4 regions of the Streptomyces sp. NPDC005761 genome follow, and region 2 is predicted to be linked to each of the others. Evidence: riboswitches for the same ligand, from Rfam matches in the RefSeq annotation. Region 2 holds a riboswitch; each other region holds the start of a gene.

The links. A riboswitch is a leader RNA that binds a small molecule or an ion and turns the genes downstream of it on or off. The one in region 2 is predicted to bind cobalamin.
Region 1: it holds a riboswitch for cobalamin, as region 2 does, so the genes downstream of both, ABZ434_RS17225 (CbtB-domain containing protein) here and ABZ434_RS27275 (ABC transporter substrate-binding protein) in region 2, are expected to answer to the same signal.
Region 3: it holds a riboswitch for cobalamin, as region 2 does, so the genes downstream of both, ABZ434_RS20610 (ribonucleoside-diphosphate reductase subunit alpha) here and ABZ434_RS27275 (ABC transporter substrate-binding protein) in region 2, are expected to answer to the same signal.
Region 4: it holds a riboswitch for cobalamin, as region 2 does, so the genes downstream of both, ABZ434_RS28410 (cobalamin biosynthesis protein) here and ABZ434_RS27275 (ABC transporter substrate-binding protein) in region 2, are expected to answer to the same signal.

What each region holds. Positions count from the first base shown of each region.
Region 1 covers NZ_JBEXXX010000016.1:46,915-54,742, forward strand. The annotation lists gene ABZ434_RS17215 (glycoside hydrolase family 15 protein) at 1-711, shown strand, start outside; gene ABZ434_RS17220 (histidine phosphatase family protein) at 771-1,391, opposite strand; adenosylcobalamin (AdoCbl) riboswitch at 1,515-1,608, shown strand; gene ABZ434_RS17225 (CbtB-domain containing protein) at 1,654-1,869, shown strand; gene ABZ434_RS17230 (CbtA family protein) at 1,899-2,684, shown strand; gene ABZ434_RS17235 (GNAT family N-acetyltransferase) at 2,824-3,333, opposite strand; gene ABZ434_RS17240 (tetratricopeptide repeat protein) at 3,406-3,762, opposite strand; gene ABZ434_RS17245 (pirin family protein) at 3,906-4,871, shown strand; gene ABZ434_RS17250 (hypothetical protein) at 5,000-5,518, opposite strand; gene ABZ434_RS17255 (glycosyltransferase) at 6,187-6,504, shown strand.
Region 2 covers NZ_JBEXXX010000036.1:68,320-76,147, reverse strand. The annotation lists gene ABZ434_RS27285 (hypothetical protein) at 1-485, opposite strand, end outside; gene ABZ434_RS27280 (acyl-CoA dehydrogenase) at 652-2,553, shown strand; cobalamin riboswitch at 2,830-3,017, shown strand; gene ABZ434_RS27275 (ABC transporter substrate-binding protein) at 3,079-4,119, shown strand; gene ABZ434_RS27270 (iron chelate uptake ABC transporter family permease subunit) at 4,188-5,222, shown strand; gene ABZ434_RS27265 (ABC transporter ATP-binding protein) at 5,219-6,007, shown strand; gene ABZ434_RS27260 (PRC and DUF2382 domain-containing protein) at 6,108-7,178, opposite strand.
Region 3 covers NZ_JBEXXX010000022.1:4,940-12,767, forward strand. The annotation lists gene ABZ434_RS20590 (GntR family transcriptional regulator) at 256-1,020, shown strand; gene ABZ434_RS20595 (DUF3311 domain-containing protein) at 1,293-1,547, shown strand; gene mctP (monocarboxylate uptake permease MctP) at 1,544-3,178, shown strand; gene ABZ434_RS20605 (GNAT family N-acetyltransferase) at 3,297-3,809, shown strand; cobalamin riboswitch at 3,862-3,999, shown strand; gene ABZ434_RS20610 (ribonucleoside-diphosphate reductase subunit alpha) at 4,133-6,541, shown strand; gene ABZ434_RS20615 (ribonucleotide-diphosphate reductase subunit beta) at 6,541-7,557, shown strand; gene ABZ434_RS20620 (hypothetical protein) at 7,562-7,774, opposite strand.
Region 4 covers NZ_JBEXXX010000040.1:27,849-35,676, forward strand. The annotation lists gene ABZ434_RS28385 (cobyrinate a,c-diamide synthase) at 1-323, opposite strand, end outside; gene cobO (cob(I)yrinic acid a,c-diamide adenosyltransferase) at 317-916, opposite strand; gene ABZ434_RS28395 (putative cobaltochelatase) at 916-2,937, opposite strand; gene ABZ434_RS28400 (hypothetical protein) at 3,092-3,214, opposite strand; gene ABZ434_RS28405 (cobyric acid synthase) at 3,230-4,771, opposite strand; gene ABZ434_RS28410 (cobalamin biosynthesis protein) at 4,768-5,811, opposite strand; cobalamin riboswitch at 5,955-6,086, opposite strand; gene ABZ434_RS28415 (hypothetical protein) at 6,238-6,471, opposite strand; gene ABZ434_RS28420 (inorganic phosphate transporter) at 6,505-7,767, opposite strand.

The DNA of each region.
Region 1 (7,828 bases), on a different contig from region 2:
CTCGACACGCGTGGCTGGGCCGCACTGCACACCCTGCTCGACTGGCTGGTCGATCACTGGGACCAGCCCGGTGAAGGGTTGTGGGAGACCCGTGGCGGCCGGAAGGACTTCACCTACGGCCGCGTGATGTCCTGGGTCGCTTTCGACCGCGCCGTCCGCATCGCCTACGACGACGGCCGTCCCGCGGCCCGCGGTCGCTGGGTGGACGCGCGTGACACGATCTACCAGCAGGTGCTCAACCGGGGCTGGGACCCGAAGAAGCAGGCCTTCGTCCAGCACTACGGTGACGACGTGCTCGACTCGTCCCTGCTGCGCATGCCGACGGTCGGCTTCATCACTCCGGACGATCCGATGTGGGCGACCGCACTGGACGCGATGGAACGGGAGTTGGTCAGCGACAGCCTCGTCTACCGCTACAACCCCGAGGCCTCGCCCGACGGCCTGCGCGGCTCGGAGGGGACCTTCTCCCTGTGTACGTTCATGTACGTCGACGCCCTCGCCCGGGCCGGGCGCACCGACCAGGCCCGGCTGGTCCTGGAGAAGATGCTCACCTACGCCAACCATCTGGGCCTGTACTCGGAGGAGATCGCCCTCACAGGGCGCCAACTGGGCAATTTTCCGCAGGCGTTCACGCACCTGGCCCTGATCGACGCCGCCATCACGCTGGACGCCAGGCTCAATGCGGCGAACGGGGGCAGCGGAGCGGGGTAAGGGCTCCCGCGAGGAGAACGCTGCCGGGCGACGGGCCCCGCCGCGCCCTGCCGCGACCGTCAGATCCTCGCCCCCGGTGCGAGTGGCCGGCCGCAGCGCAGGTTCCACCGCCCCGACCTGCCGCCGAGCTCCGTCACGGTCAGCGGGGCCACGTCCAGCCGCCAGAACGCCTGCGGCGGGAGGCCGAGCGCATGGACGACCGAGGCCCGGATCACGCCGGGTTCGACCACCCCCAGGACCCGGCCGGCGCTGTCCCCGTGGACGTCCGCCTCCGCCGGCCCCCGCACCCGGTCGGGCAGGGCGTCGAGCCACGCGCCCACTCGGGCGCAGAGCTCCAGCAGCGACTCGCCCCCGTGCGGGGCAGCCGCCGGATCCGCAAGCCAGGCCGCCACCCCGTCCGGCTCGCCCGCGCTCACCTCCGACAGCCGGGCACCGGTCCAGCGGCCCATCTCCCAGTCCCGCAAGGCGTCTTCGGTGGCCGACCGCAGCCCGAGAGCCTCCGCGGTCGCGGTGCAGCGCCGGGACGGCCCCCGCAGCCACCGGTCCGCGGTAGGCACCGAGCCGGCGGCAGCCCGTGCCTGCGCGAGCCCGGCGTTGTCCAGGGGGGCGTCACCGGCGAACCGGGCCTCGCGCAGTGCGGCGTTCATCCCCGGTGAGATCAACATCACCCGTACCGTCATACCCGCTCTCAACTCCCTGAACTGTGGCCACGTGGCCAAGCACACCATGGCATCCGGGGCCCGCCGGCCGGCCACGGGCACCATGGCGGCTGTCACGCCCAAGCGGTATGGTCGCGACGACACGACGAGGGTGTGACGGAAGTCCGGTGAGAATCCGGCACGGTCGCGCCACTGTGAACCCGTACCCGTACGGGAAGTCAGACCCAGCACCTTCGTCTCAGGCACCACGATCGGGACGCGTGTTCCCCCAGGAGGTTCTGCCATGGCACAGACTGCTGCCCCCGCGACAGTCACACCCGCCATCACCCCCATCTCGCTGAAGGCCATTGCCCCTTGGGCGGTCTTCTTCGGCGTCGTCATGCTGATCCTGCTGTACTTCGTCGGCGCCGAGCAGGGCGCCACCGCGCTCATCTCGGGCGAAGGCGTGCACGAGTGGGTCCACGACGGACGTCACCTCCTCGGTTTCCCCTGCCACTGATCCATCCGGCTGATCCAGGGGAATCCCTCATGAACTCCATATCTGTCAGAGCACTGCTGGTCCGCGGCATGCTGGCCGGCCTCGTCGCGGGCGCCCTCGCGCTCGCGGTGGCGTACTTCCTCGGCGAGTCGCGCGTGGACGCGGCCATCGCCCTCGAAGAGGCGCACAGCCACAGCCACGGCCACGACCACGGCGGCGGCGAGGAACTGGTCAGCCGGGGCATGCAGGCCACCGGCGGCCTCGCCACCGGTGTACTCGTCTTCGGCGTGGCCGTCGGCGGCATCGCGGCACTCGTCTTCTGTTACGCCCTCGGCCGGTTGGGACGGTTCGGCCCCCGGGCGACGGCCGCGCTGGTCGCGGGCGCCGCCCTGCTGACCGTGTACATCGTGCCGTTCCTGAAGTACCCGGCGAATCCGCCGGCGGTCGGCAACCCCGACACCATCGGCCGGCGCACCGCGTTGTTCTTCCTGATGGTCGCGCTGAGCGTCCTGCTGGCCGTGGCCGCCGTCATCCTCGGCAGGCGGCTCGCTCCACGCCTGGGCAACTGGAACGCCTCCGTCGCGGCTGCCGCGGGCTATGTGCTGGTCATCGGGCTGGCCTACGCCTTCCTGCCGTCGTTCAACGAGGTCGGAAAGGACTTCCCGGCGTCCCTGCTCTGGGAGTTCAGGCTGGCCACCCTCGCGGTGCAGATCACGCTCTGGACCACCTTCGGGCTGGTCTTCGGCCATCTCACCGAGCGGCTGCTGGCGCCGAGACCGGATACGGTCACGGCCCAGGACGGCAAGGCGAACAGGCCGGCCACCGCCGTCGGCTGATTCCGCGAGCACCACCCGCCCGTCACCGGGGCCGGACGCCGTGCCATGTGCAGAGCAGTCAGGACGCACGCGGTGCCGACATCACGCACAGAGCCCGCCGGGAACATCCCGGCGGGCTCTGTCGCGCGCGGAAACCGCCTCACTCCCGCCCGGCGGACCCGTCCCAGTCGATCCGGTAGTGCTTCAGCTGCGCGTCCTGCTTCACGAGACGCATGCCCGCCGCGGCCATGACGTACTGGGAGGCGACGTTGTCGAGGTCGGTGTCCCCGTGCACGCACGCGACGCCCCGGTCGCGGGTGAAACGCAGGAGTGCCCGGAGCGCCTCGGAGGCGTACCCCCGACCCCGCATCGATTCCACGAGCCCGTAACCGATCGTGACGTGGCCCTTCTCGTCGGGCGCTCCGTGGAACCCGGTTCCACCGATCACCAGCCCGTCCTCGCGGCGGCGTATCGCGTACGAACCGTACGGAGTGGGGTCGCCGGTGCCGGCGCATGTTTCCAGGAACCGGCGGGCCGCCCTCGACTCACCCGGCGAGGGATAGCCCGGAGCCCAGCGGGCACCGTCAGCCGGCTCGCCCGCTGCCACCTGCTCGGCGTCGGCAACGGTCATCGGGGACAGGATCAGCCGCGGCGTGACGAGGTCGGTCATGCCCTGTGAAGTATCACGGGGCACGTCCGGGACGCACCCGGATATCCGGGTGCGTCCCGGTGCGCGTGCCGCTCAGGCACCACCTGACGGGGTGAAGTCCCCGGACAGCGCGGCCGCCATCCGCAACTGCGTGCCGGCCTCGGCCTGTCGGCCCTGACGCTCCAGCGTCCGGCCGAGCATCAGCCGGGCGTACTGCTCGACCGGGTCGAGTTCCAGCACCGCGCGCAGCTCCGTCTCCGCCCGGACGAGCCGCGCCGAGTGGTAGTAGGCCCGCGCCAGCAGCAGCCGGGGCGCGACCTGCTCCGGAACCTCCTCGACGAGTCCGCCCAGAATCCTGGCCGCGGTCGCGTACTCCTTCGACTCGAAGAAGAACTGCGCGCGGTCCCAGCGCTCGGCGGCGGTGCCGAACTCGTAGTAGGTGTCGCTCATGTGATCTCCTCGACCGAGGGTGCCGCGCCGGGCGGCTCCCGTGCGTATCCGGATGCCACAACACTCATAGATGGTTTAACATTCCACTAAATATTCGGCGTGGGTGCCCCCGCCCGGAGCCGCACGGGAATAGGTTGACCGCCATGAGCAATCTCGATAGCCAAGCCGCACTCTCCGTCTGCGGAGGGCGGGGTTTCGTCGTCGCCGAACCCGTACGTGAACTCCTCACCCCTCGCCATGTCCGGCTCGGCGAGTCCACCGAGGTCCGCAGACTGCTGCCCAACCTGGGCCGCCGCATGGTCGGGGCCTGGGCCTTCGTCGACCACTACGGCCCCGACGACATCGCCGACGAACCCGGGATGCAGGTGCCACCGCACCCTCACATGGGACTGCAGACGGTCAGCTGGCTGCACGAGGGCGAGGTCCTGCACCGCGACAGCCTGGGCAGCCTCGAGACGATCCGTCCGCGCGAGCTCGGCCTCATGACGTCCGGCCGCGCCATCAGCCACAGCGAGGAGAGCCCCAGGCCGCACGCCGCGCTGCTGCACGGCGCCCAGCTGTGGGTCGCCCTGCCCGACGCCCACCGCACCGTCGAACCGCACTTCCAGCACCACACGGACCTGCCGACCGTCACCGCCCCCGGCCTCACGGCCACGGTGATCCTCGGAACCCTCGACGACACCACCTCACCCGGCACCGCGTACACGCCGATCGTCGGCGCCGACCTGGCCCTGAGTCGCGGAGCCGAAGCGCGCCTCCCGCTGGACCCCGACTTCGAGTACGCCGTGCTGTCGATGTCCGGCGAGGCGGAGGTCGACGGTGTCCCCGTCCTGCCCGGCTCGATGCTCTACCTCGGCTGCGGCCGGACCGAGCTCCCCCTGCGCGCGGAGTCCGACGCGGCTCTGATGCTCCTGGGCGGTGAGCCCTTCGAGGAGGAGATCGTCATGTGGTGGAACTTCATCGGACGCTCGCACGAGGAGATCGAGCAGGCGCGTTCGGACTGGATGACCAGTGCTCGGTTCGGGGAAGTGCACGGCTACGACGGAGGCCGGCTGTCGGCGCCCGCACTGCCGCCGGTGGCGCTGAAACCGCGAGGGCGGGTGCGCTGAGCTGGGGGCTCTCTCCGAGGAGGGCGGCAATGTCCAACGACGTGGCCGGGGGTTCATTCGGGAGTCTCGCGCACACAGCCGGCAGCACGAGCACCGGCTGACGCGGGACCGGGCGGCTCCACGCCTCGTCAGCCGAACACGGCCAAGACGATCGACGCGAGGATCCCCACCACGAATCCGAGGACGAGGGAGGCGAGCTCGGCGGCGATGAAAACGAGGACGTAGTCACCGTCGTGGCCCCAGGTGCCGTCCCGCGCGGAGGCACGGAACGACAGCGACAGGGCGAGGAAGGGGCCGAGGATGAGACCGGTGACGGTGACCCACGTCCCCAGCGCGTAGCCCGACAGTTCATGGGCCCTGCCTCTGACCAGCCGCACCTCCACGGTGCTCCCGGGCTTGTGCGACGTGCCGGCCTTGTCCAGCGTGATCCGGCGCCGTGGCTCGCCCGCGGCGCGCGGCGTGTAGGTGCCGCTGCAGTCGGTACCGTCCTGATTGCCCTCGAAGTCGGTGGCGTCGTAGCACGAGGAGATCGTCATGACGCCGTCCACGGGACCGATCCCCAGAACGGCCGCCAGGTGGGGTCCCGGGAGCAGCCAGATCAGCCATCCGGCGACAGCGAGACTGACCACGGCTCCGGTCAGCCCCACTCTCCGCTCCCATGTGCCTGCCGTCCGCGTCACGCCGCCCACCCCCCATTGAAGGCGGTCGTCACACAGACCGCTCGTGACGTGTACGGCTCCCGGGACCGATCACGACTCTCCCACCTCTCGAGGCGCCGCGAGTCGGTGGTTTCCCTTACATGACCTACGTAGTTCAGGGTCTGCGGTCCCGTTCCGCCGTGGATACGCAGCCGCTGCGGGTCAAGCCCCTGGCGCCGGTCGCCGCTTCCCGGTCGGCTTGTCGCCGCGTCCGACGGCTCGGGGGCATCGACCCGGTCTCACTCCACGGCAGCGTTCCCCTGCCGTGGCGGCGGACATGGCCGTCGCGGTCGACTCGGGGCAGGAGCGGCCTCGGAGGCTCTCGGTCATGCCATGCCCAGGTGTGTCCACCCGTGCACGGCACCGTCGACGCGTTCGATGGGCACGGCAGCCTCCGCGCGAGCGGTGTGCGTGAACTCGTATCTGTGGCAGTCCACTTAGTGCTTCGTACGCTCCGCGAACTGATTGCGCGCCGCAAGGGGAGTGACCTTCTCCCCGCCCCTTCCTCCGTGGAATCACCTGGCCGGCCGACGAAGGGGAGGCCAGTGAGCGGGGCTGTCGAGCGACCTGGCATTCTGTGCCCCCGCACTGCCATCAACCCGGGAGAACACGCACCCATGCGCTCAAGACTTCTCACTGCCGCGACACTTGCCACCGCACTCTCCGCCGTCGGTTTGCTCGCCACTGCGCAGAGCGCCGTCGCGGCGCCCCAGTCCTGCGACTACAAGGTCGTGTGGCCGACGGCCGGCGTGTACGAGAACCCGAACCCCAACAGCGTGATCGTGAAGACCAAGCAGGCCGGTGACATCGTCGGGGCACCCGGCCCCGGTTGCGAGTACGCCGGATGGAACGACATCACCTACGCGCGCGTCAACACCGACGCGGCTGCCGACGGCGTGGGCTGGATGCGGTACGAGGCACTCGTCCGCGTCTGACGTCGCCCCGCCCGCACGTCCACCGCGTGCCCCGGCCCGAACAGGCAGGACGCCCCGGAGCACAGTGTTGCCGTCGCCGGTCTCCGGCGGCGGCGGCAAGGGGCCGCTGATCCGTGCGATGTATGCGGACCGAACGCCCGGGTCGTGCTCCGCAGAGCGGCGACGTCCTCCGGAGTCGGGGGCCGGTGCTCCACGCACATCCGCCCGGTACCGGTACGGCAGTCGAGTTTTGGGTGCCCAGTCCACATTGCCGGCCCCGGTCCTCTCCGCCCGTATCTCGTCCAGGCGCTGCTTCTGCTCGTAGGTCAGCCGGTATTCGCGCGGGGCGGTGGCTTCTTCTTGCCGCGGCTGGTCGTGCCGTGGGGATCGTGAGCGGGCGGCCGCGGTGTCGACCTCCCGGAGACGCGTTGGCGTCGGCACCACGACGGCTGCGGCCGGGGCCGGCGGTTCGTGGAAGAGGTCGGACACCATGCTGTCGGGCCTGGCCGAGAAGTGGGCGTAGGCATCAACGGCGCGCTCAAGGCGCGCTCCTGCTTCGTGCGGGCCGCACCGAGCCGCGCCCGGGTCTCCTCCGATTCGATGACGGCGAGCGGCAGCCACAGGTAGTTCTCCTGGCGCCCCCGGGCACGCGGCGTGGGCGTCGTATGAGCCCTACCACCCGCAATATGCCCAGCCCATGGCCGAGGACGACCGGATCATGACGCTCTGCACGGACCCTCGGGGGTGCAGTGGCGCGACAGTCGCGCGCACCAGTGCAAAGCGGCGTATCGCCCCGGGCACGGTCCCGGGGCGAAAAGGGCCTTCGTAGGTTATGAGTGCGGCGCTGAAGGATCAGAGCCGTGATCGTCAGTGGACTCGGGCTCGGGCGGCTGTGTGGGCTGCCCGCGCCTCTTCCACAACCGGCGGCGCAGCAGCTTCAGGGCCTCACCCACCCCCCACTGCACCCACGGGTCTTCCGCGAACTCCCTCACGTTGTGCATCCACTGCATGCCGACACCCCAGTCGACCAGGGCTTACGCCCAGATGGGCACCCTGCCCCTCCACTGGGTCGAACTAGGGTCAAAAGTTTTAATGAACGCACGGGGAAGCGGGTATGTTCCCGCTAGCCGAAAAGACTTTGGTCAAAAGTGGGGGCAGCCCTCCGAGCCCACTCCACCGGACTGCTCGGGACCGGCGAGGGGCAGGCTCAGGCGCCACGAGTTCCTCGCCGGCCAGGCGCTCCAGGCGGGCATCGCAGGGCCTGCCCCCACAGCACACGGTCCCTACGGCCGGAGCCGCGCTCCGCGATGTCCTCCACCACGTAGGCAAGGACGTCGATCGGAGC
Region 2 (7,828 bases):
TGCCTGTTGAGGTTGCGCCACACCCGCTCGAAGGCGTCGCTGGTGACGAACCGCTCCACCGTGCCGTGCACGAAGTCGGTGACGCCCGTGGTGAGTGGGTCACCGAGCTTCTTCAGAGCCTTGTCCACCAGGGGCCGGTCGGCGGGCGCGATGTCCGCCAGCAGTGCGTCGACGTCCAGATGGGTCATGACGGCATCGGTGACGCGTCCGGTCACTGCCGCCTGCACATCGGGGTCCGAGGCCAGCGGCTCCATCATGTCCACATAGCGGTCGGTGTCCCCGGCCACACCGCTCGCCCAGCTCGACAGGATGCTCAACGGGGTGAGCACCGCCGCCACGAGGATCAGCAGGACCGCGAGGAACGAGCGCAGGCGCAGTCGCGAGCGGGCCGGGGGACGGGCCTCCAGCTGTGCCACCCGGCCCCGCAGGGCTTCCAGTTCGGCGTGCTCGTTCTGTGCAGCGGGATCATCGGGGTGCCGTTCCATGACCCAAGGGGATGTCCTGTGCGCCCGTACAGCGCGGCGGATTGCTGCATACAGGTGACGGGCCGTCGCCGGTCAGCTGCCGTACCGGGCCGCGCCGAACGACGGGGGAACGGCTTGGACACCGGTTGTGGGGTGTCCTGGACGATTCCTGATCGTTCCCGCTTTTATGAACACCGTTTTCGACAGTGCCGATTCCCCAGGAGCCGGAACCCGGCCGGTCGCCGGCCCGCTCAGCACCGTGCTCCTCGGTCCGGACGCCCGCCACGAGCACGGCTTCTGGCGCCGGCTCGTCGCCACCGAGCCGTTCCGACGGCCGCTCTGGCCGCCCCCCGGGCCCACGCCCGACGAGCGCCTCGCCCTCGCCCACGCACGGCTGCGCACACTGAACAGCGCTCTGGACAGCGCCGCCCGCCCCGCCGCCGACCCCCGCGCCCTGGCCGCTCTGCACGAGTGGCTCGCCCCGGTGGACCCGGCGCTCGCCACCGTCGCGGGCATTCACTACAACCTCTTCCTCGGCAGCCTCCTGGACCACGATGCCGACAGCCCCCGCGATCTGTCGGACTTCCTCCGGCTGCGCCGGATCGGCACCTTCCTCTGTACGGAGGTGGCGCACGGCAACGACGCGGCCGCCGTCGAGACGACCGCCACCTACGACCGCGCCAGGGACGGGTTCGTACTGCACACCCCGCACGCGGGCGCACAGAAGTTCATGCCCAACACCAGCCCCGCCGGCGGTCCCAAGTCGGGGCTCGTCGCCGCCCGGCTGATCGTCGACGGCTCCGATCAAGGGGTGTTCCTGCTGCTGGTGCCGCTCACGGACGCGTCCCGGGCCCTGCCCGGGGTCCGGGTGCGCCGGCTCCCCGCACGGATGGGCAGTCCGGTCGACCACTGCCTGACCTCCTTCGACCAGGTCTTCGTGGACCGCGGGGCGCTGCTCGGCGGCGTGCAGGGGCGGATCGGCGACGACGGCGTGTTCCGGAGCGGCACCGAGGGGCGCAGGCGGCGTTTCCTCGCCTCGATCGGACGGGTCACCACCGGCAGAATCTGCATGAGTGCCAGCGCGGTGGGCTCCGCCCGTGCCACGCTGGCCGTCGCCGTCCGCTACGGAGGCCACCGCTTCGTCTCGGGGGGCCGCTCGTCGCCCCCGGTGCCGGTGGCCGCCCACCGGAGCCACCACGGCCCGCTCGCCGAGGCCATGGCCACCGTCTTCGCGATGAGCCTGCTGCACCGGCGCGTACTGGACCGGTGGGAGAAGGCGGCGGCCCGCCCGCCCGCGGAGCGCGAGGCGGCCGACCGGCTGGTCGACATCGCCAAGGGATGGATCACCTGGCAGGCACGGTCCGTGATCGTCGAATGCCGGGAACGGTGCGGCGCCCAGGGGCTGCTGGAGAACAACGGGATGACCGAACTCGTCACCGGGATCGAGGGCGCCATCACCGCCGAGGGCGACAATCTGGCGATCCACTCCCGGGCGGCCGCCGCAATGCTCTCCGACGTGGCACAAGCCCCGCAGGAGGAAGCGGACTCCGCCCCTCCGGGCGGTGACCTCACCGACCTCCGGTTCCTCGGCCGGCTCCTCGGCCAGGTGGAGCGCATCTGGTTCGGCCGGGCGGCCGCACGGATGGCGAGGACCCCGCAAGGCGACCCGCTGGAGCGCTGGAACGCCGCATCCGGACCCGCGTTGCGGGGGGTGGAGGCCCACGCGTACCGGCAGGCGGCCCACGGGTACGATCACGCGCTCGCGGCGCTGCCCGAAGGCGGGGCACGTGAGCGGCTGGGCGAACTGGCCCGGCTCTTCGCACTGCGCTGGATCGCGCGCAACAGCGGCGACCTGCTCGCAGCCGGGCACCTGACCGCCGGTCAGGTCGACGGACTCACCGATGCCATCGAGCAGCTCGTGGCCGACGTGAGCGGCCATCTCCCCGAACTGGCCGAATCCTTCGCCCTGCCCCGGGAGCTGCTCGCCGACTGGCCGATCGCCGGATCCCGTTACACCGACGCCTACGACGACCCGGACGCCTCCTGGCACACCACCGCGACCCGGGAACCCGCAGGGGGCACGAGATGACGGCCCCACCGCGGAGGCGAACCGCCGTGCCGCAGCGACCCGCGGACACCGCCCGGCGGATGGGCGTCCGGCTCGTCCTGTTGGCCTTCTGGGGAACGGCTTCCCTGCTCTCGCGATGGTGCGGGGAGCCGCGCACCCACGGTGGCGAATCGGTTCGCCGCAAGGCGTGACCGGGGCGTGGGCCGGCGGGGCACTCCGGCGCCGGGGCGGCCGGGGTGGCTGCCGCCCCGGCCGCCCCGCCGTCCCGTACCGCCGCTGAGCTGCGCAGAGGCTCGTGGTAGCGTGCCCGGAGCCAGTCGAACTCCACGTAGGAGTCAGGGAATCCGGTGCGAATCCGGAACTGACGCGCAGCGGTGAGGGGGACGGGCGGGGCCACGGCCACTGGGAGACCCACGGTTTTCCGGGAAGGCGTCCCGTCCGCATGAACCCGAGTCCGAAGACCTGCTGGCACCGCGGTCCGGTACCGGGTCGCGGAACTCCGTACACCGGGCCCCGCGCATGGGCCCAGAGACGCCGAGGTACTCCGTGCCGTCCCCAGCCGGCCCCGCCCGCTCCGCCGCCCTGCTCACCGCCGCCCTGATCCTGCTGACGGCCTGCGGCGGCGGCAAGGACAGCACCACCGCCAAGCCGCGGGGAGACGACGGCTATCCGGTCACACTGAAGAACTGCGGACGGACCGTCACCGTGGACGCGGCGCCGGAGCGCGCCGTTCCGGTCGACCAGGGATCGACCGAGATCCTGCTCTCACTCGGCCTCGCCGACCGGCTCGCCGCAACGGCCACCTGGACCGATCCGGTGCTGAAGGGCCTGGAGAAGGCCAATGCCGGCGTACCGAGGATCTCCGAGAACCGTCCTTCGTCGGAGAAGGTCCTGGACCAGGAGCCCGACTTCGTCAGCGCCTCCTTCGAGTCGACCCTCGCCAAGGGCGGTGTCGCCCCCCGCGAGCAGTTCGAGAAGCTCGGTGTCCCCACCTACGTCTCGCCCGCCGACTGCACCGCCAAGGACAACAGCAAGGACGGCGACGGGGTCCGCACCGGAGCCCTGACCATGGACAGCGTCTACGCCGAAGTGCGCGACCTTGCGCAGGTTTTCGGTGTTCCCGGGCGTGGCGAGAAGCTCATCGCCGGGCTGCGTGCCCGGGTGCGGAAGGCGGCCGGGGGGATCGATGCCTCCGGAGCCTCCCTGATGTACTGGTTCGCCAACTCCGAGGCCCCGTACCTGGCCGGCTGCTGCGGGGCGCCCGGCATCATCACCCGGGAACTCGGCGCGAAGAACGCCTTCGACGACACCCACGAGGAATGGCCGCAGATCAACTGGGAGACCGTCGCCGACCGCAACCCGGATGTGCTGGTCATCGGCGATCTCACCCGCAAGTCGCAGACCGCCGAGAGCGCCGCGAAGAAGATCGCCTTCCTGGAGTCCAACCCGGCCACGAAGAACATGGAGGCCGTCCGGCACAAGCGTTACGTCCTGCTCAGCGGTCAGGCCATGAACCCGACCATCCGTACGGTCGAGGGCCTGGAGCGCGTCGCCGCCGGCCTGCGCGGCTTCGGGCTCGCGGGGTGACGGACACCGAACGGGCCGCGGCGCCGCGCGAGGACGCGGGCGCGCGTGCCCGGCCCGCCGTACGCGGGATCCGCGGCATCCGCGGGATCCGCGGGATCCGCGACGGGCTCCTGTGGACCGCCGGGCTCCTGCTGCTCGCCCTGTCCGTCGCCGTCGCCGTCACGATCGGTCCGGCACGGATCTCCGTCACCGACGTCTGGTCCACGGTCGCCTCCCACCTCGGCGCGGGGGAGTCGCGGCTCAGCCCGATCCGGGACGGAATCATCTGGAACCTGCGCATGCCGCGAACCTTGCTCGCCGCGGTCTGCGGCGCGGGCCTCGCGGTCTGCGGCACCGTGATGCAGTCGCTGCTGCGCAACCCGCTCGCCGACCCGTTCGTCCTCGGGGTCTCCTCCGGGGCCTCGACCGGGGCGGTCGTGGTGGTCGTCCTCGGCGTCGGTGGGGGAGCGGTCTCCCTGTCGGCCGGGGCGTTCATCGGGGCCCTGTGCTCCTTCGCCCTGGTCATGCTCCTCAGCCACACCCTCGGCGGCAGCACGGACCGCGTCGTGCTGTCCGGGGTCGCGGCCATGCAGCTCTTCTCCGCGCTCACCTCCTTCGTCGTGATGACCGCCGCCGACGCCGAGCAGACACGCGGGGTGCTGTTCTGGCTGCTGGGCTCGCTCGGCGGCGTCGGCTGGAGCGATGTGTGGATCTGCTCGGCCGTGCTCGCGGTGACGCTGCTGATCTGTCTCGGCCACGCCCGCACGCTCGACGCCTTCGCCTTCGGCCAGGACGCGGCGGCCACCCTCGGGGTCCACGTGGGCCGGACCCGGATCGTCCTGCTGTGCACGACCGCCCTGCTCACCGCCGCGCTGGTGAGCTCGGCCGGTGCCATCGGTTTCGTCGGACTGGTGCTGCCGCACGCGGCCCGTGCGCTCACCGGCTCCGGACACCGAAGGCTGCTGCCGGTCACCGCGCTCGCCGGGGCCGTCTTCCTGGTGTGGGTCGACACCCTCGCCCGGACCGTACTCGACCCGCAGGAGGTTCCGGTGGGAGTCGTCACCGCGCTGATCGGGGTCCCCGCCTTCGTGCTGGTCCTCCACCGCACCCGGCGGGCCCCGTGACCCCGGCCGGCCCCGGCGGTCTGCGGGCCGACCGGGTCAGCCGGGAGGCGGGCGGCCGTCTCATCCTGGACGGTGTCTCGCTCGCTCCGCAGCCCGGTGCCACCATCGGGCTGATCGGCCCGAACGGCTCCGGGAAGTCCACCCTGCTGCGGATACTGGCCGGAGTCCTCGCCCCGGACGCGGGGTTGGTCACCCTCGACGACGATCCCCTGGCCGCCGTCGGCCGCCGTACCGTGGCCCGACGCGTCGCGGTGGTCGACCAGCACGCCGTCACCCAGGTCGAGCTGAGCGTCGTGGACGTCGTACGCCTGGGCCGCATCCCGCACCGCCGCGCCTGGTCGGCGCCCACGGAGGCGGACGAGACGGCGGTGCGCGAGGCGCTGGAGCGGACCGGTCTGGCCGGACGCCGCGACCAGTCCTGGCACACGCTCTCCGGCGGTGAGCGCCAGCGCGTCCAGATCGCCCGCGCGCTCGCCCAGCAGCCGCGGGAGCTCCTGCTGGACGAACCGACCAATCATTTGGACATCCGGCATCAGCTGGAACTGCTGTCGTTGGTGACCTCGTTGCCCCTGACCGCCGTCGTGGCCCTCCACGACCTCAACCTGGCCGCGATGTTCTGCGACCGGATCGTGGTGATGAACGAGGGGCGGGCGGTCGCCGCCGGCGCTCCTGCTGAGGTGATCACCGAGGCGCTCATCGCAGACGTCTACCAGGTCCGTGCCGTCGTGACACCGGACGGTCCGCAGGGGCGGCCGTCGGTGCGTTTTCGCCCGGGGCGGGCCTGATCCACGCAGTGGTGGTGCCCCGCGGCGTGGAACGCAGAGGCGGGCCCCGGTGCGGGGCCCGCCCCTTCGTGGTGCGGCCGGCAGGAGCGGAGAGCCGGGGTCAGCGGCGCCGCCCCTGACCGAACTCGCCGCCCGCGTCCTTGCCACCCATGTCCTTGCCGCTCTTGGTCGTGCCGTCCGCGTAGTCGATCTGCTCCTTGCGCAGTTCGGCGGAGACTTCCTTCTGCTCGGTCACCTTCTTCGTTTCCATCCGCACCCGCTCGACCGGCACGGTCTCCTTGCGCATCGTGGCGCGCTCGGCGTGCAGGGTGACCTCCACGTCCTGCTCGGTGATGTCGGACCGGCCGGCCGCCTTGTCGCCCGGCCGCAGCGGTTCGCGGACCACGCGCACCTCTTCGTGCGTCACGGGCACGGTCCTGGTGACGTTCTCCGTCACGACGTACTTGTGGAGGCGGGCCTTTCCGCTCTCGTACTCCTCGGTGCCGATGTGCAGCTGCTCCTCGGAGCGGATCAGTTCCTCCTTGCCGCTCAGGTCTGCGCTGGAACGTTCGGCTCCCGCACCGGCCCCGACCAGCGGACGGGCGGTACCCGAGGTTTCGGTGTCGCGGTGCCTGCCGGTCCCGGTACCCGCACCGGCCATCCCGGCCGACGTGGTCCCGGACGTGGTGCCGGCCGAAGTGGTCCGGTCACCCGTGCGGCCCGTGCCCGAGGCGCCCATGGCGCCCGCCCCGGCTCCGGCTGCCGCTCCGGCTCCGGCCGCACCCATGGTGCCGGTGCCTGTCGTGGTCGGTGCGTCGGCACTCGTGGTGCCCTCGGCCCCGCCACGGTCGCCCAGGCCCGCCTTCGTGGTCCGGGTCAGGCCGTAGTGCCGGTAGAGCTCCTCTTCCTCGGAGACGGACAGATGGGCGTCCGCGTCCACCCGGGGGGCTTCCTTCACCCGGTCCTTCGGATGCGAGATGTGCAGGTCGGAGCCCACGCGACGGGCTCCGGCGAGGGGCACGAAACTCTCCTTCATGCCGAACAGGCCGGTCTTCACCGTGATCCAGTCCGGTTGGCCGGTGCTGTCGTCGACGTACACCCGCCCCACGTTGCCGATCTTCTCGCCCTCGGTGTCGTACACCGTCAGGCCGTCGAGCTCTCCGGAATCCGTGAAACCGTCAGCGGCTCCCATGTCCGATTCCTCCTCGCCCGGGCGCGTCCTGTAGGTGGGTCCAGCAGGGGAGGCGCGTCCGGCTTCCATCGCGCCTCACCCGGATGGACGCTGCAACCGCTTGGCCCCCCGGCCCCGGGTGCCGCACCTTCCCCGAGTGGGCGCAGGCCCCGTGCGATGCCGGTGCGGGGCCATGGGCCCGGTTAGGCCAATCGGGTGAATGGGGCCGGGAAGGTCCCTCCGGCGCTGATCACCGACGGGGGACGGATCCGCGACACGCGAAACGGCCGTGGCGGGCGATCCGCCTCCTCACCCGCAACCGGCGCCGCAGTCGGCGCGACGCCGCGTGCCACCGCTTCCGAACAGGTCGTTCCCACCCCGAGGGGAAGTTCGGGGAAACCCTTGACACCCACCGGGTCGGCCCTCACTCCTTGGCCCGAGATCGCAACGGTGTGGCGATTTCCGCACCGACGGCAGATGGAGCGGACGAAGGAGGCCCGGCACCACGCGTCGGAGCGGCGGACATCACCACGGCTCCAGGCGGCTGAGCTCCACCCCGCACGACTGCGCACCACGCCGTACTGGACCGGCTGATGGCCATGGCCCGCGGCGAAAGCCCGACCCTTCGAGCCGAGGTCAGGGTGCCCCCGGTGGCGTCCGGACCCGGCACC
Region 3 (7,828 bases), on a different contig from region 2:
CCACCGCCGCACAATGAAATGCGACGGGTACTGCCCGTGGGGCTGGGACCTGGTCTTTAATGGTTTAGACCAGTACCGGGAGCTTGGCCTAGACCTTTAGGGGTGTCAAGGGTGTATAAGAAGTGCACTCGCGTCCGTTATAGGACCGACACCTGAGGGAGGGCGACGAGCCGTGACCGGACCGTGCCACCATGTGAGCCGCGACAGACGGAGGAGCCGGTGACGGCAGCAACGCAGCAGTCGGGAAGGCGGGCCATGGGTGCCGACGGGGGCAGTGCGGGGAACGAGACGGGCGCCGGGACGCGCACCGCGCGCGTCCCGAAGTACTACCGGCTGAAGCGACATCTGCTCGACATGACGGACACCATGCCGCCGGGCACCCCCGTGCCCCCGGAGCGGACCCTGGCCGCCGAATTCGACACCTCGCGCACCACCGTGCGCCAGGCGCTCCAGGAACTGGTCGTCGAGGGCCGGCTGGAGCGCATCCAGGGGAAGGGAACCTTCGTCGCCAAGCCGAAGGTCTCGCAGGCCCTCCAGCTCACCTCGTACACCGAAGACATGCGCGCCCAGGGCCTGGAACCGACGTCCCAACTCCTGGACATCGGCTACGTGACGGCCGACGACACGCTTGCCGGACTGCTCGACATCAGTGCGGGCGGGCGCGTGCTGCGGATCGAACGGCTGCGCCTGGCGAGCGGTGAGCCGATGGCCATCGAGACCACGCACCTCTCGGCCAAACGCTTTCCCGCGCTACGGCGTTCGCTCGTGAAGTACACCTCCCTCTACACGGCCCTGGCGGAGGTGTACGACGTACGGCTGGCCGAGGCCGAGGAGACCATCGAGACCTCCCTCGCCACCCCGCGCGAAGCCGGCCTGCTCGGCACGGACGTCGGGCTTCCGATGCTGATGCTGTCCCGCCACTCGCTGGACGGCCAGGGCGAGCCGGTCGAATGGGTCCGCTCGGTCTACCGGGGCGACCGCTACAAGTTCGTGGCCCGCCTGAAGCGGCCGCTGGACTGACCCTGCCGCCGGACCGGCCGGGTCGCGTCACCGTTCGCCCGCACAGCCCCCGTGGAACCCTTCCCACGGGGGCTGTTCGCTGCCCATGGACCTCCCACCCCTGATTGGTCTGGACCAACACCCAGACGTTTGACGTCATTTCGGCCAGGCGTCCGACCGCACAGGACCGTTGCCGGACCGCAATGCGGACAGGGGGTGACGGTGGCCGGATCCCTCGCCTAGATTTCGTGCGCATTACACCAGGTGATCAGCGAGGGGACGGAGTCGCCGCCATGCCAGCAGGCCCAGAAGGAAAACCACCCACCGTCACACCGATGCGGGTGGTCATCGCCCTCTGTCTCATCGCGCCGTTCGTGGCGATGCTCTGGGTGAGTTCGTACGCCAAGGTCGATCCGACCTTCATCGGGATCCCGTTCTTCTACTGGTACCAGATGCTCTGGGTGCTGATCTCCACGGCGCTCACGATGGTCGCGTACAAGCTGTGGCAGCGTGACCAGCGCTCCCGCAAGGGAGGTGCGTCAGCATGAAGGACGGCGTGAACGGCGTCGCACTCGGCGTCTTCATCTTCTTCTTCCTGGCCGTCACGGTCGTCGGCTTCATGGCCGCCCGCTGGCGCAAGGCCGAGAACGAGGCCAGCCTCGACGAATGGGGGCTGGGCGGAAGGTCGTTCGGCACCTGGGTCACCTGGTTCCTGCTCGGCGGCGACCTGTACACCGCGTACACCTTCGTCGCCGTACCGGCGGCGATCTACGCGGCGGGAGCGGCCGGCTTCTTCGCGGTTCCCTACACCATCCTGGTGTACCCGCTGATCTTCACGTTCCTGCCGCGCCTGTGGTCGGTCTCGCACAAGCACGGCTACGTCACCACCTCGGACTTCGTCCGCGGCCGCTTCGGCTCCAAGGGGCTCTCGCTGGCGGTCGCCGTCACCGGCATCCTCGCCACGATGCCCTACATCGCGCTGCAACTCGTCGGCATCCAGGCGGTACTGGACGTGATGGGCGTCGGCGGCGGCGAGAACACGCACTGGTTCATCAAGGACCTGCCGCTGCTGATCGCGTTCGCCGTGCTCGCCGCGTACACGTACTCCTCCGGCCTGCGCGCACCCGCGCTGATCGCGTTCGTCAAGGACGGACTGATCTACCTGGTCATCGCCGTGGCGATCATCTACATCCCGATCAAGCTCGGCGGCTTCGACGACATCTTCGCCAAGGCGGGCGAGGCGTTCTCGGCCAAGAACGAGGCGGCCGGGAAACCGGTGGCCGGACTCGCGCCCGGCGCGGCGGGCCAGTGGGGTTACGCCACCCTGGCGCTGGGGTCGGCGCTGGCGCTCTTCATGTACCCGCACTCGATCACGGCGACGCTCTCCAGCCGCAGCCGTGACGTGATCCGCCGCAACACGACGATCCTGCCGCTGTACTCACTGATGCTGGGCCTGCTCGCGCTGCTCGGCTTCATGGCGATCGCCGCCGGGGTCAAGGTGGACAACGGCCAGCTGGCGATCCCGCAGTTGTTCGAGAACATGTTCCCCGACTGGTTCGCGGGTGTGGCCTTCGCCGCCATCGGCATCGGCGCGCTGGTGCCGGCCGCGATCATGTCGATCGCCGCGGCGAACCTGTTCACCCGCAACATCTACAAGGACTTCCTGAAGCCCGACGCCACACCCGCGCAGGAGACCAAGGTCTCCAAGCTGGTGTCGCTGCTCGTGAAGGTCGGCGCGCTCGCCTTCGTCCTCACCATGGACAAGACGGTCGCGATCAACTTCCAGCTGCTCGGCGGGATCTGGATCCTCCAGACGATGCCGGCCCTGGTCGGCGGGCTGTTCACCCGGTGGTTCCACCGCTGGGCGCTGCTCGCGGGCTGGGCGGTCGGCATGGTCTACGGAACGGCTGCCGCGTACGGGGTCGCCAGCCCGACCCAGAAGCACTTCGGCGGGTCCTCCAAGGAGATCCCGGGCATCGGCGAGATCGGCTACATCGGTCTGACGGCCTTCGTGCTGAACGTCGTGGTCGTCGTCGTCCTCACCTTCGTCCTGAACGCCGTGAAGGCGCCCGCCGGGGTCGACGAGACCTCCCCGGGCGACTACACCGCGGACGCGGGCGACCCGGGTGTGAAGACGGAGCTCCCGCCGGCCACCGCCGGTGCGGCCGGCGGTCACTGACCTGCGCCCTGCGTGAACGGGCCGCCGTCACCCTCCGCGAGGGTGCGGCGGCCCGTTCGCGAGCCGGGGCGGAAAAGCCCTTGCGGCCCCGGCCCGTGCGTGCGGCACACTGCCACGTATGGACATGACGATCCGGCCGGTCGAGCCTGCCGAGCACGCGCTCCTCGGCGAGATCACCGCTCAGGCCTATCTCGGCGACGGCCTCCTGGACTTCGGCGCCGACGATCCGTACCTGGTGCAGCTGCGCGACGTGCCCCGCCGCGCAGCCGAGGCCGAGGTGCTGGTGGCCGCCGATGCGGAGGGCCGCGTCCTGGGCGGGGTCACCTACGCCCCGCCGGGCAACCCGTGGGCCGACATCGCGGCGGCCGACGAGGCCGAGTTCCGGATGCTGGCGGTCTCCCACGAGGCCCGTGGCGCCGGGGCGGGCGAGGCGCTCGTACGGGCCTGTATCGACCGCGCACGGGGCACCGCGGGGGTCACGGGGCTCGTCCTGTCGACGCAGCCGGGGATGCTCGGGGCCCACCGGATCTACGGGCGCCTCGGTTTCGTACGGACCCCCGAGAGGGACTGGAATCCGATCGCCGACCTGAAGCTGCTGACCTACCGTCTGGAGCTCCGTCCCGTGGCGTGAGAGCGCGCTGGGGCCACGTACGACACAACATGTGGGGGCTGCCGCATCCGGCAGCCCCCACATGTATGCTCGTGCTCGCTGTCGCCGCAGGGAAATCCGGTGCGAATCCGGAACTGTCCCGCAACGGTGTGTTCGGTGCGCATTTGCGCACCCCTGAGTCCGAGATCCTGCCGACAGCGCATCCGGCTCGACCGATCCGGATGCCCAGACGTCCGGGCCTCGTGGATGGGCCGGTGGACGCCGCACGGAGCGCTGCCCTGCCGCGCCCCGCCCGGCTGCCCCCGCTCCCCGAAGGCCCCGAGCCGAGCGAGGGAGAGCACCGCGTGACCATCGCGCCAGCCGATCCGGTTTCAGCGGCCGAGTCCGAAGCAGCCGAGGCCGAGGCGGCCCGGTCCGGCGGACCCGCGAAGGACGGACCCGGGACCGCACTGCTGCGGACCCTCACCGACCTCACCGCCGATCTGCCCGACACCGACCCCGGACGCGTCGCCGCCGCCGCGCTGCGCGGCCGCAACGCCCGGTCGGACGAGGCCGAGCTGCGCTCGCTGGCCACCGAGGCCGCCGCGGGCCTGATCTCCGAGGACCCCGCCTACTCCCGGCTCGCCGCCCGTCTCCTCACCCGCACCATCGCGGACGAGGCGGCCGGGCAGGGCGCGACGTCGTTCTCCGCCTCGGTCGCCGTCGGGCACCGTGAGGGCCTGATCGCGGACCGCACCGCCGAGTTCGTCACGCTCCACGCGGCCGCCCTGGACGCGCTGGTCGGGCGGTCGCTCGCCGACGGCGCCGACGACCGCTTCGGCTACTTCGGTCTGCGCACCCTGCACAGCCGCTACCTGCTGCGCCACCCGCTCACCCGTCAGGTCATCGAGACGCCGCAGCACTTCATGCTGCGCGTCGCCTCCGGTCTCGCCGAGGACACCTCCGAGCGCGCTCTGGACGAGGTCACCGCGCTGTACGGGCTGATGAGCCGACTGGACTACCTGCCCTCCTCCCCCACGCTCTTCAACTCCGGTACCCGGCACCCGCAGATGTCCTCCTGCTACCTGCTGGACTCCCCGCTGGACGAGCTGGACTCCATCTACGACCGCTACCACCAGGTGGCGCGCCTGTCCAAGCACGCGGGCGGCATCGGTCTCTCGTACTCCCGCATCCGCGCCCGCGGTTCGCTGATCCGCGGCACCAACGGGCACTCCAACGGCATCGTGCCGTTCCTGAAGACGCTCGACGCCTCCGTCGCCGCGGTCAACCAGGGCGGCCGGCGCAAGGGCGCCGCCGCCGTCTACCTGGAGACGTGGCACGCGGACATCGAGGAGTTCCTGGAGCTGCGCGACAACACGGGCGAGGACCAGAGGCGTACGCACAACCTCAACCTGGCGCACTGGATCCCCGACGAGTTCATGCGCCGGGTGGACGCGGACGGCACCTGGTCGCTGTTCTCCCCGGCCGACGTGCCCGAACTGGTCGACCTCTGGGGCGACGAGTTCGACGCCGCCTACCGGGCCGCCGAGGCCAAGGGCCTGGCCCGCAAGACCATGCCGGCCCGTGAGCTGTACGGCCGGATGATGCGGACCCTCGCCCAGACCGGCCAGGGCTGGATGACGTTCAAGGACGCCTCCAACCGCACCGCGAACCAGACCGCCGAGCCGGGCCGCGTCGTGCACTCGTCGAACCTGTGCACCGAGATCCTGGAGGTCACGGACGACGGCGAGACGGCCGTCTGCAACCTCGGCTCGGTCAACCTCGGCGCGTTCGTCGAGGGCGGCACGATCGACTGGGAGCGCCTCGACGCCACCGTCCGCACCGCCGTGACCTTCCTCGACCGGGTCGTGGACATCAACTTCTACCCGACCGAGCAGGCCGGCCGGTCCAACGCCCGCTGGCGGCCGGTGGGTCTGGGTGCCATGGGCCTCCAGGACGTCTTCTTCCGGCTGCGGCTGCCGTTCGACTCCCCCGAGGCCCGCGCCCTGTCGACGAAGATCTCCGAGCGGATCATGCTCGCCGCCTACGAGGCGTCCTGCGATCTCGCGGAGCGCTCCGGCCCGCTGCCCGCCTGGGCCGAGACACGTGCCGCCCGCGGTGTGCTGCACCCCGACCACTACGACACCGAGTTCCACTGGCCGGAGCGCTGGGACGCCCTGCGCGCCCGGGTCGCGGAGACCGGCATGCGCAACTCGCTGCTCCTGGCCATCGCGCCGACCGCGACGATCGCCTCGATCGCGGGTGTGTACGAGTGCATCGAGCCGCAGGTCTCCAATCTCTTCAAGCGCGAGACGCTCAGCGGTGAGTTCCTCCAGGTCAACGGGTATCTGGTGGACGAGCTGAAGAAGCTCGGCGTGTGGGACGCCCGGACCCGCGAGGCGCTGCGCGAGGCGAGCGGCTCGGTGCAGGGCTTCGCGTGGATCCCCGAGGAGGTGCGGGCGCTGTACCGCACGGCGTGGGAGATCCCGCAGCGCGGGCTGATCGACATGGCGGCCGCCCGTACGCCGTTCCTCGACCAGAGCCAGTCGCTGAACCTCTTCCTGGAGACGCCGACGATCGGCAAGCTCTCCTCGATGTACGCGTACGCCTGGAAGCAGGGGCTGAAGACGACGTACTACCTGCGCTCCCGTCCGGCCACCCGGATCGCCCGTGCGGCGTCCGCCGCCCCGATCCCCGAGCAGGCGCCCGCACCCGACGCGGACGCGATCGCCTGCTCCCTGGAAAACCCCGAGTCCTGCGAGGCCTGCCAGTAATGAGCTCCAACGACGACAAGAACCTGCTGGACCCGGGCTTCGAACTGACCCTGCGGCCGATGCGCTACCCGGACTTCTACGAGCGCTACCGGGACGCGATCAAGAACACCTGGCACGTGGAGGAGGTCGACCTCCACTCCGACGTGGCGGACCTCGCCAAGATGTCGCCCGCCGAGCAGCATCTGATCGGCCGGCTGGTGGCCTTCTTCGCGACCGGCGACTCGATCGTCTCCAACAACCTCGTGCTGACGCTGTACAAGCACATCAACTCCCCGGAAGCGCGGCTGTACCTGTCTCGGCAGCTCTTCGAGGAGGCCGTGCACGTCCAGTTCTATCTGACGCTGCTCGACACGTATCTGCCCGATCCGGACGACCGGGCGGCCGCTTTCGACGCGGTCGAGGAGATCCCTTCGATCCGCGAGAAGGCGCAGTTCTGCTTCCGGTGGATGGACTCGGTGGAGAAGATCGACCGGCTGGAGACGAAGGCCGACCGCCGCCGCTTCCTGCTGAACCTGATCTGCTTCGCGGCGTGCATCGAGGGGCTGTTCTTCTACGGCGCCTTCGCGTACGTGTACTGGTTCCGCTCGCGCGGGCTGCTGCACGGCCTCGCCACGGGCACCAACTGGGTGTTCCGTGACGAGACGATGCACATGAACTTCGCGTTCGAGGTCGTGGACACCGTCCGCAAGGAGGAGCCCGACCTCTTCGACGACGCGCTCCAGCAGCAGGTGACCGACATGCTGAAGGAGGCCGTCGAGGCGGAGCTGCAGTTCGGCCGGGACCTGTGCGGCGAGGGCCTGCCCGGGATGAACACCGAGTCGATGCGCCAGTACCTGGAGTGCGTCGCCGACCAGCGGCTCACCCGGCTGGGCTTCCCGGCGGTGTACGGCTCGGAGAACCCGTTCTCGTTCATGGAGCTCCAGGGGGTCCAGGAGCTGACGAACTTCTTCGAGCGCCGCCCGTCCGCCTACCAGGTGGCCGTCGAGGGCACGGTCGGCTTCGACGACGACTTCTGATTCCTCAGATCCTCGCCCAGCTCCTCACGTACGGACGCCGTGCGGCCTTCACCGGCCGCGCGGCGTCCGCCGTTTGCGGGGGTTCGGTACTCCGGGCCCGTTCAGCTTCCCGGAGCTCGCGGTCGATGCGGCTCTCGCGGACGATGCCGATCAGCACCGGCAGCAGGACGAGAGCGAAAACAACGGATATGCCCAGGACGTTCTGGAATGTGTTCATGCCTCTACTGTCGTCGGTTCCGGCCGATCGCGGCAGTGGCAGGACTGTCATGGA
Region 4 (7,828 bases), on a different contig from region 2:
GCGGTGGACGCGAGCTCGCCCTGCCCCGCCGCTCCGTCGTACAGCCCCATCACGCCCTCGACGACCGCCAGGTCACAGCTGCGCGCACCGTGCGCGAACAGCGGGGCGATCAGGTCCGGGCCGCACATGTACGCGTCGAGATTGCGCCCCGGCCGCCCGGTGGCAAGGGCGTGGTAGCCCGGATCGATGTAGTCGGGCCCCACCTTGTGCCCGGACACGGCGAGCCCCCGCCCGGCGAAGGCTGCCATCAGGCCCGTCGCCACCGTGGTCTTGCCGCTGCCGGACGACGGCGCGGCAATGACCAGGCGCGGAACGGTCACCACTCGATGCCCCTCTGGCCCTTCTGTCCGGCATCCATCGGGTGCTTCACCTTCGACATGTCGGTCACCAGGTCCGCCACCTCCAGCAGCGCGGCAGGTGCGTTGCGGCCGGTGATCACCACATGCTGCGTACCGGGCCTGTCGCGCAGCACCTCGACCACCTCGTCGGTGTCGACCCACCCCCAGTGCATCGGGTAGGCGAACTCGTCGAGCACGTACAGCCGGTACGTCTCGGCGGCCAGATCGCGCTTGACCTGTTCCCAGCCCTCCCGCGCGGCCGCCTCGTTGTCCAGTTGCCGGTCGCGCTGGACCCAGGACCAGCCCTCGCCCATCTTGTGCCAGGCGACGGACCCGCCCTCGTCGCTCGCGCCGAGGACCTTCAGCGCGTTCTCCTCGCCGACCTTCCACTTCGCCGACTTCACGAACTGGAACACCCCGATCGACCACCCCTGATTCCAGGCGCGCAGCGCGAGCCCGAAGGCCGCCGTCGACTTCCCCTTGCCGATGCCGGTGTGCACCATCAGCAACGGTCGGTTGCGACGCTGACGGGTGGTGAGCCCGTCGTCCGGCACACTGGTCGGCTGTCCCTGCGGCATTATGCGGCCCTCCTGTTGCCCTGAACGTCCTTGACCAGCCCGGCGATCGAATCGGCCCGCAGCTCGTCGAGCGTGACGGCGGTGCCGCCCAGCTCACCCGCGAGGCTCGTCGCGAGCCCGAGCCGCACCGGCCCCGACTCGCAGTCCACGACGACGGACGCCGTGCCCTCGGCCGCGTGCAGCCGCGCCGCCCGTGCGGCCAGCGCCACGGGCTCCGGCCCCCAGGTCGCCCGCCCGTCGGTCACCACGACCAGCAACGGCCGTCGCGAAGGATCACGCATCCGCTCCACCCGCAGCACGTCATGCGCCTTCAGCAGCCCTGCGGCCACCGGAGTGCGCCCTCCGGTCGGCAGCATCTCCAGCCGCGCGGCAGCGGCGTCCACGGACGAGGTCGGCGGCAGCACCACCTCGGCGTCCTTGCCTCGGAAGGTGATCAGCCCGACCTTGTCCCGCCGCTGGTAGGCATCCATCAGCAGCGAGAGCACCGCACCCTTCACGGCGGTCATCCGCTGCCGTGCGGCCATCGACCCGGACGCGTCCACGACGAACAGCACGAGGTTCCCCTCGCGCCCCTCGCGCGTCGCCTGACGCAGATCGTCCCGCCGCACCACCAGACCCCGCCCCGACCGGCCCCGTGCCCGCTGATGAGGGGCGGCGGCCTGCACGGTCGCGGCCAGATGCAACGTGGTCAGCGCACCCTGCGGGCGCCGTGCCCCGGTCGTCCTTCCGTGCTCGGTACGCGCCCGGGACCGCCGCCCCGCCGCGCCCTCGCCCAGACCGGGCACGCTCAGCATCTTCGTACGGAACGGCTCACCGGCCCGCGCGGGCTGCTGCTCGCCGCCGCCGGAGGGCCGGCCCTGGGCCGGCTCCTGCTCCCTGCCCTGCCCGGGCACCGACTGCGCAGGCGTGTCGTCGGCCCCGCCCTCGGGCTGCGGCGGCGTGTCCGGCCCGTCGCCCTCCGGCGGCCGGCCGCCACCGCCCGGGCCGTCCGGGTCCGGACCGTCGTCCTCGCCGCTGTTCTGCTCCAGCGTGTCGTCGAGCTTGTCCTCGTCCAGGCCCGGCGCGTCGAAGGGGTTGCGCCGGCGCCGGTGGGGGAGCGCGAGCAGGGCGGCCTGCCGCACGTCCTCCGCGACGACGTCCTCACGTCCCGCCCAGGCGGCCAGCGCAGTGGCCGTCCGGGCCATCACGATGTCGGCCCGCATGCCGTCGACCTCGAACGCGGCGCAGGTGGCCGCGATCTGCCGCAACGCGCCGTCGCCGAGCCGGACATGGGGGAGCAGCGCCCGCGCGGCCACGATCCGGGCCCGCAACGCGCCTTCCTCGTCGGCCCACCGGGCGGCGAACGCGGCCGGATCGTCGTCGTAGGCGAGTCGCCGCCGCACCACCTCGACCCGCAGATCGGTCTCACGGGAGGCGGCGACCTCGACGGTCAGCCCGAAACGGTCGAGGAGCTGAGGCCTGAGCTCCCCCTCCTCGGGGTTCATGGTCCCGACGAGCAGGAAGCGCGCCGCATGCCGTACGGAGACGCCTTCGCGCTCGACGTACGAGGCACCCATGGCGGCCGCGTCCAGCAGCAGATCCACCAGGTGGTCGTGGAGCAGGTTGACCTCGTCCACGTACAGGATCCCGCGATGCGCATCCGCGAGCAGCCCCGGCTCGAAGGACTTCACCCCCTCGGCGAGCGCCCGCTCGATGTCGAGCGCCCCGACGAGCCGGTCCTCGGACGCGCCGACGGGCAGCTCCACGGTCCGCGCAGCCCGCGACACGCCGGACCCGGTCTCGTGGGGCCCGTCCGGACACGCCGGATCGGGCGAGCCGGGAGCGCAGGAGAACCTGCACCCGGGGACGACGGCCACCTCCGGCATGAGCGCCGCCAGCGCGCGCACGGCGGTGGACTTGGCGGTTCCCTTCTCACCGCGCACGAGGACGCCACCCACGGCAGGGCTCACGGCGTTGAGCAGCAGCCCGAGCCGGAGGTCGTCCTGCCCGACGATGGCGGTGAACGGATACGGCGTACTCACGAGGCCTCCTTGGGCGTGGCGTGTTCCAGCAGTTCCGGCGGGCGTCGCAGCCCTTCCGGCGATCGAGGAAGGCGGGTCGGAGGGCCGGGCCCCCAGATCCGTAGAGGGGCGGGACAGGGAAGAACACCCGCCGCGGGTGCCATGCGACGCCCGCTCACGCGTCCCCCTCGACGGCGCGCGAGGAGGTGAGGCACAGCCCTTGCAGCACCGGCAGGTCCGGACCGGCGAGCGCCCCGATGTCCCAGGCCTCGTCGCCGCCCCCGGCAACGGTGCGCACCGGGGCGCGAGGCGTTCATACGCGTGCTCCAGGTGCTCCGGGGGCTATGAAGGGAAGCCCCGTCGGCGCGCCCGACTCGATGAGCCGCCACAACGCCTCGGTGTCCGCGTGTTCTTCGATCAGGTCGCCGAGGCGGTCGAGCTGTTCCTCCCTCAGCCCGGCGAAGCAGGTGTCGGGGGCGGGCACGAAACGGCGGCCGGCGGCCCTCGCGATCTCGGTCAGGAAGCGGCGGCGGAAGGCGTCGCTCTCCAGCGAGCCGTGCCAGTGGGTGCCCCACACGGCGCCGGACCGGCAGCCGTCCAGGTGCTGTCCCCGGCCATCGGTGAGGAACGGCTCGCCGCCTCGCACCTCTGCGACGCCGTGGTGGATCTCGTAGCCCTCGACCGGGGCGCCGAGCGCCTCGCCGACCGGGCGGGCGAGGGTCTTCTCGCGCTCGAACCGGACGCGTACGGGCAGCAGCCCGAGCCCGTCCACCTGCCCGGCGCGCGACTCCACGTCGTCCTCGATGTGTTCGCCGAGGATCTGGTAGCCGCCGCAGATGCCGAGGACCGGACGGCCCTCGGCGGCACGGCGCAGCAGTGCGTCGGCGAGCCCGCGCTCACGCAGCCAGGCGAGCGCCTTTACGGTGCCGCGGGTACCGGGCACGATGACGAGGTCGGCGTCGGCCAGTTCCTCGGCCCGGTCCACGAACCGCACGACGACGCCCGGTTCGGCGGCCAGTGCGTCCACGTCGGTGAAGTTGGACATCAGCGGCACCGCGCACACGGCGACGCGCAGGATGTCCTCGCCGTGCGGCGGCGCGACGACCGACTCGCGTACGGTCCCGCGCAACGAGACCCGCAGACCGTCCTCCTCGTCGATGCCGAGGCCGTGCGCGAACGGCAGCACCCCGTACGTCGGACGTCCCGTCAGGTCGCGCAGCATGTCCAGGCCGGGCTCCAACAGCGAGACGTCGCCGCGGAACTTGTTGACCAGGTAGCCGGCGATCAGCGACTGGTCCTCGGCCGAGAGCAGCGCGGTCGTACCGAAGAACGAGGCGAAGACCCCGCCGCGGTCGATGTCGCCGACGACCACCACCGGGAAGCCCGCCGCCCGTGCGATGCCCATGTTCACGATGTCCGTGCGCCGCAGATTGATCTCGGCCGGACTGCCCGCCCCTTCGCAGATCACCGCGTCATACGTGCCCCGAAGCTGCTCCAGGCAGTCCACGACGGTGGACAGGAGCGACTCCTGCCGGCCGCCGTGGTAGCCGCGGGCACTCATTTCGCCGACCGGACGCCCCATCAGGACGACCTGACTGGAACGGTCGCTGCCGGGCTTGAGCAGCACCGGGTTCATCAGGGCGGTCGGCTCCACCCGGGCGGCCTGGGCCTGCATGGCCTGGGCGCGGCCGATCTCTGCCCCCTCGCGGGTGACGAAGGAGTTGAGCGACATGTTCTGCGCCTTGAACGGCGCGACCTTCACGCCCCGGCGCACCAGCCAGCGGCAGATGCCCGCCGTGACGACGCTCTTGCCCGCGTCCGAGGTGGTTCCGGCGACCAGCAGTCCGCCGCTCATGTCGGTCTCCGTCCTGAGAGTCGAGGTGCTGCGGTACGAGGTGCTGCGGTACGAAGTCCTGTGGTGCGGGCGATCGGCGCACGGCCGCCCGCGATCCGCCGAGCCGCGAGCCCCGCGCCGAGCCGGGCCGCCACGCTGACGCCGAGGGCCAGCGCGCTCACCCGGCGCGACAGCCGTACGGCCCGCTCGATGTCCTCGGGCTCCACCGCGCGGCCCGTCCCCCCGTTGAGCACGGGACGGTGCTCGACCCGGCCGTCGTAGGCGAGCGTCCCGCCGAGCCGCACGCCGAGCGCCCCCGCGAACGAGGCCTCCACCGGCCCCGCGTTGGGGCTCGGGTGCTTGGCCGCGTCCGCCTGCCAGGCGTGCGCCGCTCCCCGTGGCCGCCCCCCGGCGGTCACGGCGAGCAGAGCGGTCAGCCGCGCGCCCGGCCAGCCCATGAGGTCGTCGAGGCGGGCCGAGGCCCAGCCGTAGCGCCGGTAGCGGGGTGACTTGTGGCCGACCATCGCGTCGAGCGTATTGGCGGCCCGGAAGCCGACGAGTCCGGGGATCCCGCCGAGCGCGCCCCACACCAGGGCGCCCACCACGGCGTCCGAGGTGTTCTCGGCGACGGACTCCACGACGGCGCGGGCGATCTGCGGACCGTCCAGGGACTGGGGGTCGCGGCCGCACAGATGCGGCAGCCGCTCACGGGCCAGTTCGAGGTCCCCGGCGGCCAGGGCGTCACCGATGGACCGGGCCTCGCGCCCCAGCGACGTACCACCGACGACGGCCCAGGTGGCGGCGGCGGTCAGGGCGACGGACGCGGCGGGGTGGCGGCGCAGCGCACGGGAGACCAGCGCGGCACCCCCGGCGGCACCTCCGGCGCAGACCAGGGTGTGCAGTGCGCCCCACCCGCGGTGGTCGCGCCACAGGCGGCGTTCGACGCCTGCCGCGGCCCGCCCGAAGGCGGCGACCGGGTGCCCCCTGCGCGGGTCACCGAGCAGCAGATCGCCGATCAGACCGGCCGTGGCGCCGTACGCGAAGATGCGATCGGCACGCACGCTTCAGCCGGCCGTCGCGCCTCGAAGGGTCCTCGTACAGGCCATTGCTGGCAGGAGCAACGCGGGAAGAGACGCACGGCGGCCGGGCATGGCGATATGTCCTCACTCAGGGTCCGCGCCCTGGTTCGACGTGACGGCGACGAGAGTCTCCTGGCTTCCGGATCCGCAGTTCCCCCGGCCTTCCAGTCCGCTCGCGTGGACCGTGACTTCCGTGGTGGGGGACTGCTCCCCGGTGACAGTGGCGGGACCGCGCCGGATTCGCACCGGCTTCCTCTGCTGTCGCCGTAATGGCTCCGGCAGTCCACCACGCTGTGCGAACGCCCGTCAACTTGCCGTTGACCTGCGACGGTCCGGTGTGCTGAGACGCACATCGGGCCGGACGCGCACGAGGTGCGGCCGGCCCGATGCGGGTGGGAGTGGTGGGGCTCAGGCGACGATCAGATAGATGCCGTAGGCCACGGCCGCGGCGCACAGTCCGAAGCAGACGTACGCGCCGGTGCGGGCCAGCATGAGCGATCCGCCTGCGGAACCACCCTGCGCGGCCGGTTCCGGCTGCTTGGAGAGGCCGACGATGCCGAGGGTGAAGAGTCCCACGAGAGCGACGGTGGCGACGAGGGAGACGCCGAAGACGGTGCCGAGGGCTGCCCAGTCGATGTTCATGTGGATCTGTCCTTACCGGAGCTCTTGGGGTCCCTAGACCGTGGCGGGTCGGGCCGGGTCGGTGACCGGTCCGGCCGGGGCCGGGATGGTCGCCATGAGGTCGTGGGTCTGGGCAGCCGCGGTGGGCGGCGGGCTGACGGCCGCGATGGCGGTGGTGACGACGCCCGCGGGCTCGGCGTCGGCGTCGGACGGGGCGACGTCCCCGTGCCCGACGGGCTTGCGGCGCGACAGCATCCAGATCGCACCGGAGCCCGCGACCAGCAGCGCCGCGACGACCACGACACCCCAGGTGCCCTGCTTGGTGAGGAGCTCGGCACCCGCGCCGACCAGACCGGCGGCCGGCAGGGTCAGGCCCCAGGCGACGAACATCCGCGTGGCGGTGGACCAGCGGACCACACCGCCCTTGCGGCCGAGGCCCGCGCCCATGACGGCACCGGAGCACGACTGGGTGGTGGAGAGGGAGAAGCCGAGGTGCGAAGAGGCCAGGATGACGGTGGCCGCGCTGGTCTGTGCGGCGAAGCCCTGCGGAGGCTTCAGTTCGGTCAGACCGCTGCCCATGGTGCGGATGATGCGCCAGCCGCCCAGGTAGGTGCCGAGTGCGATGGCGAGGCCGGCGCACACGATGACCCAGACCGGCGGATTCGACCCGGGGGCGAGGACGCCACCGGTGACCAGGGCGAGCGTGATGATGCCCATGGTCTTCTGCGCGTCGTTGGTGCCGTGGGCGAGCGAGACGAGCCCGGCGGAGGCGATCTGGCCGGCGCGGTATCCCTTCGCGGTGGCCTTCTCCTGGGCGCCGCCCGTGACCTTCCCGCCGATGCGGTACGTCAGCTTGGTGGCCAGCAGCGCGGCCAGGCCGGCGACGACCGGCGCGGCGACCGCGGGGAGCAGCACCTTGGTGACGACGGTGCCGCCGTCGACCGACGACCAGCCCGCGGACATCACCGCGGCGCCGATCAGGCCGCCGAACAGTGCGTGGGAGGAGCTGGACGGCAGGCCGACCAGCCAGGTCAGCAGATTCCACAGGATGGCGCCGACGAGCGCCGCGAAGATGACCTCGGTTCTGAGCCCGTCTTCGTTGATGATCCCGCCGGAGATCGTCTTGGCGACCTCCACCGACAGGAACGCGCCTACGAGGTTGAGAACGGCGGACATGGCCACCGCTGTCTTGGGTTTGAGTGCGCCGGTCGAGATGGTCGTGGCCATCGCGTTGGCGGTGTCGTGGAAACCGTTCGTGAAATCGAACACTAGAGCTGTCACGATCACAATCGCGAGCAGCAGCGTGATGTGTTCCATTTACCCAGGCAATCGTTCGACGTCAGTGGCACGTGGACCGTAGGCAATCCGGGTGAACGGA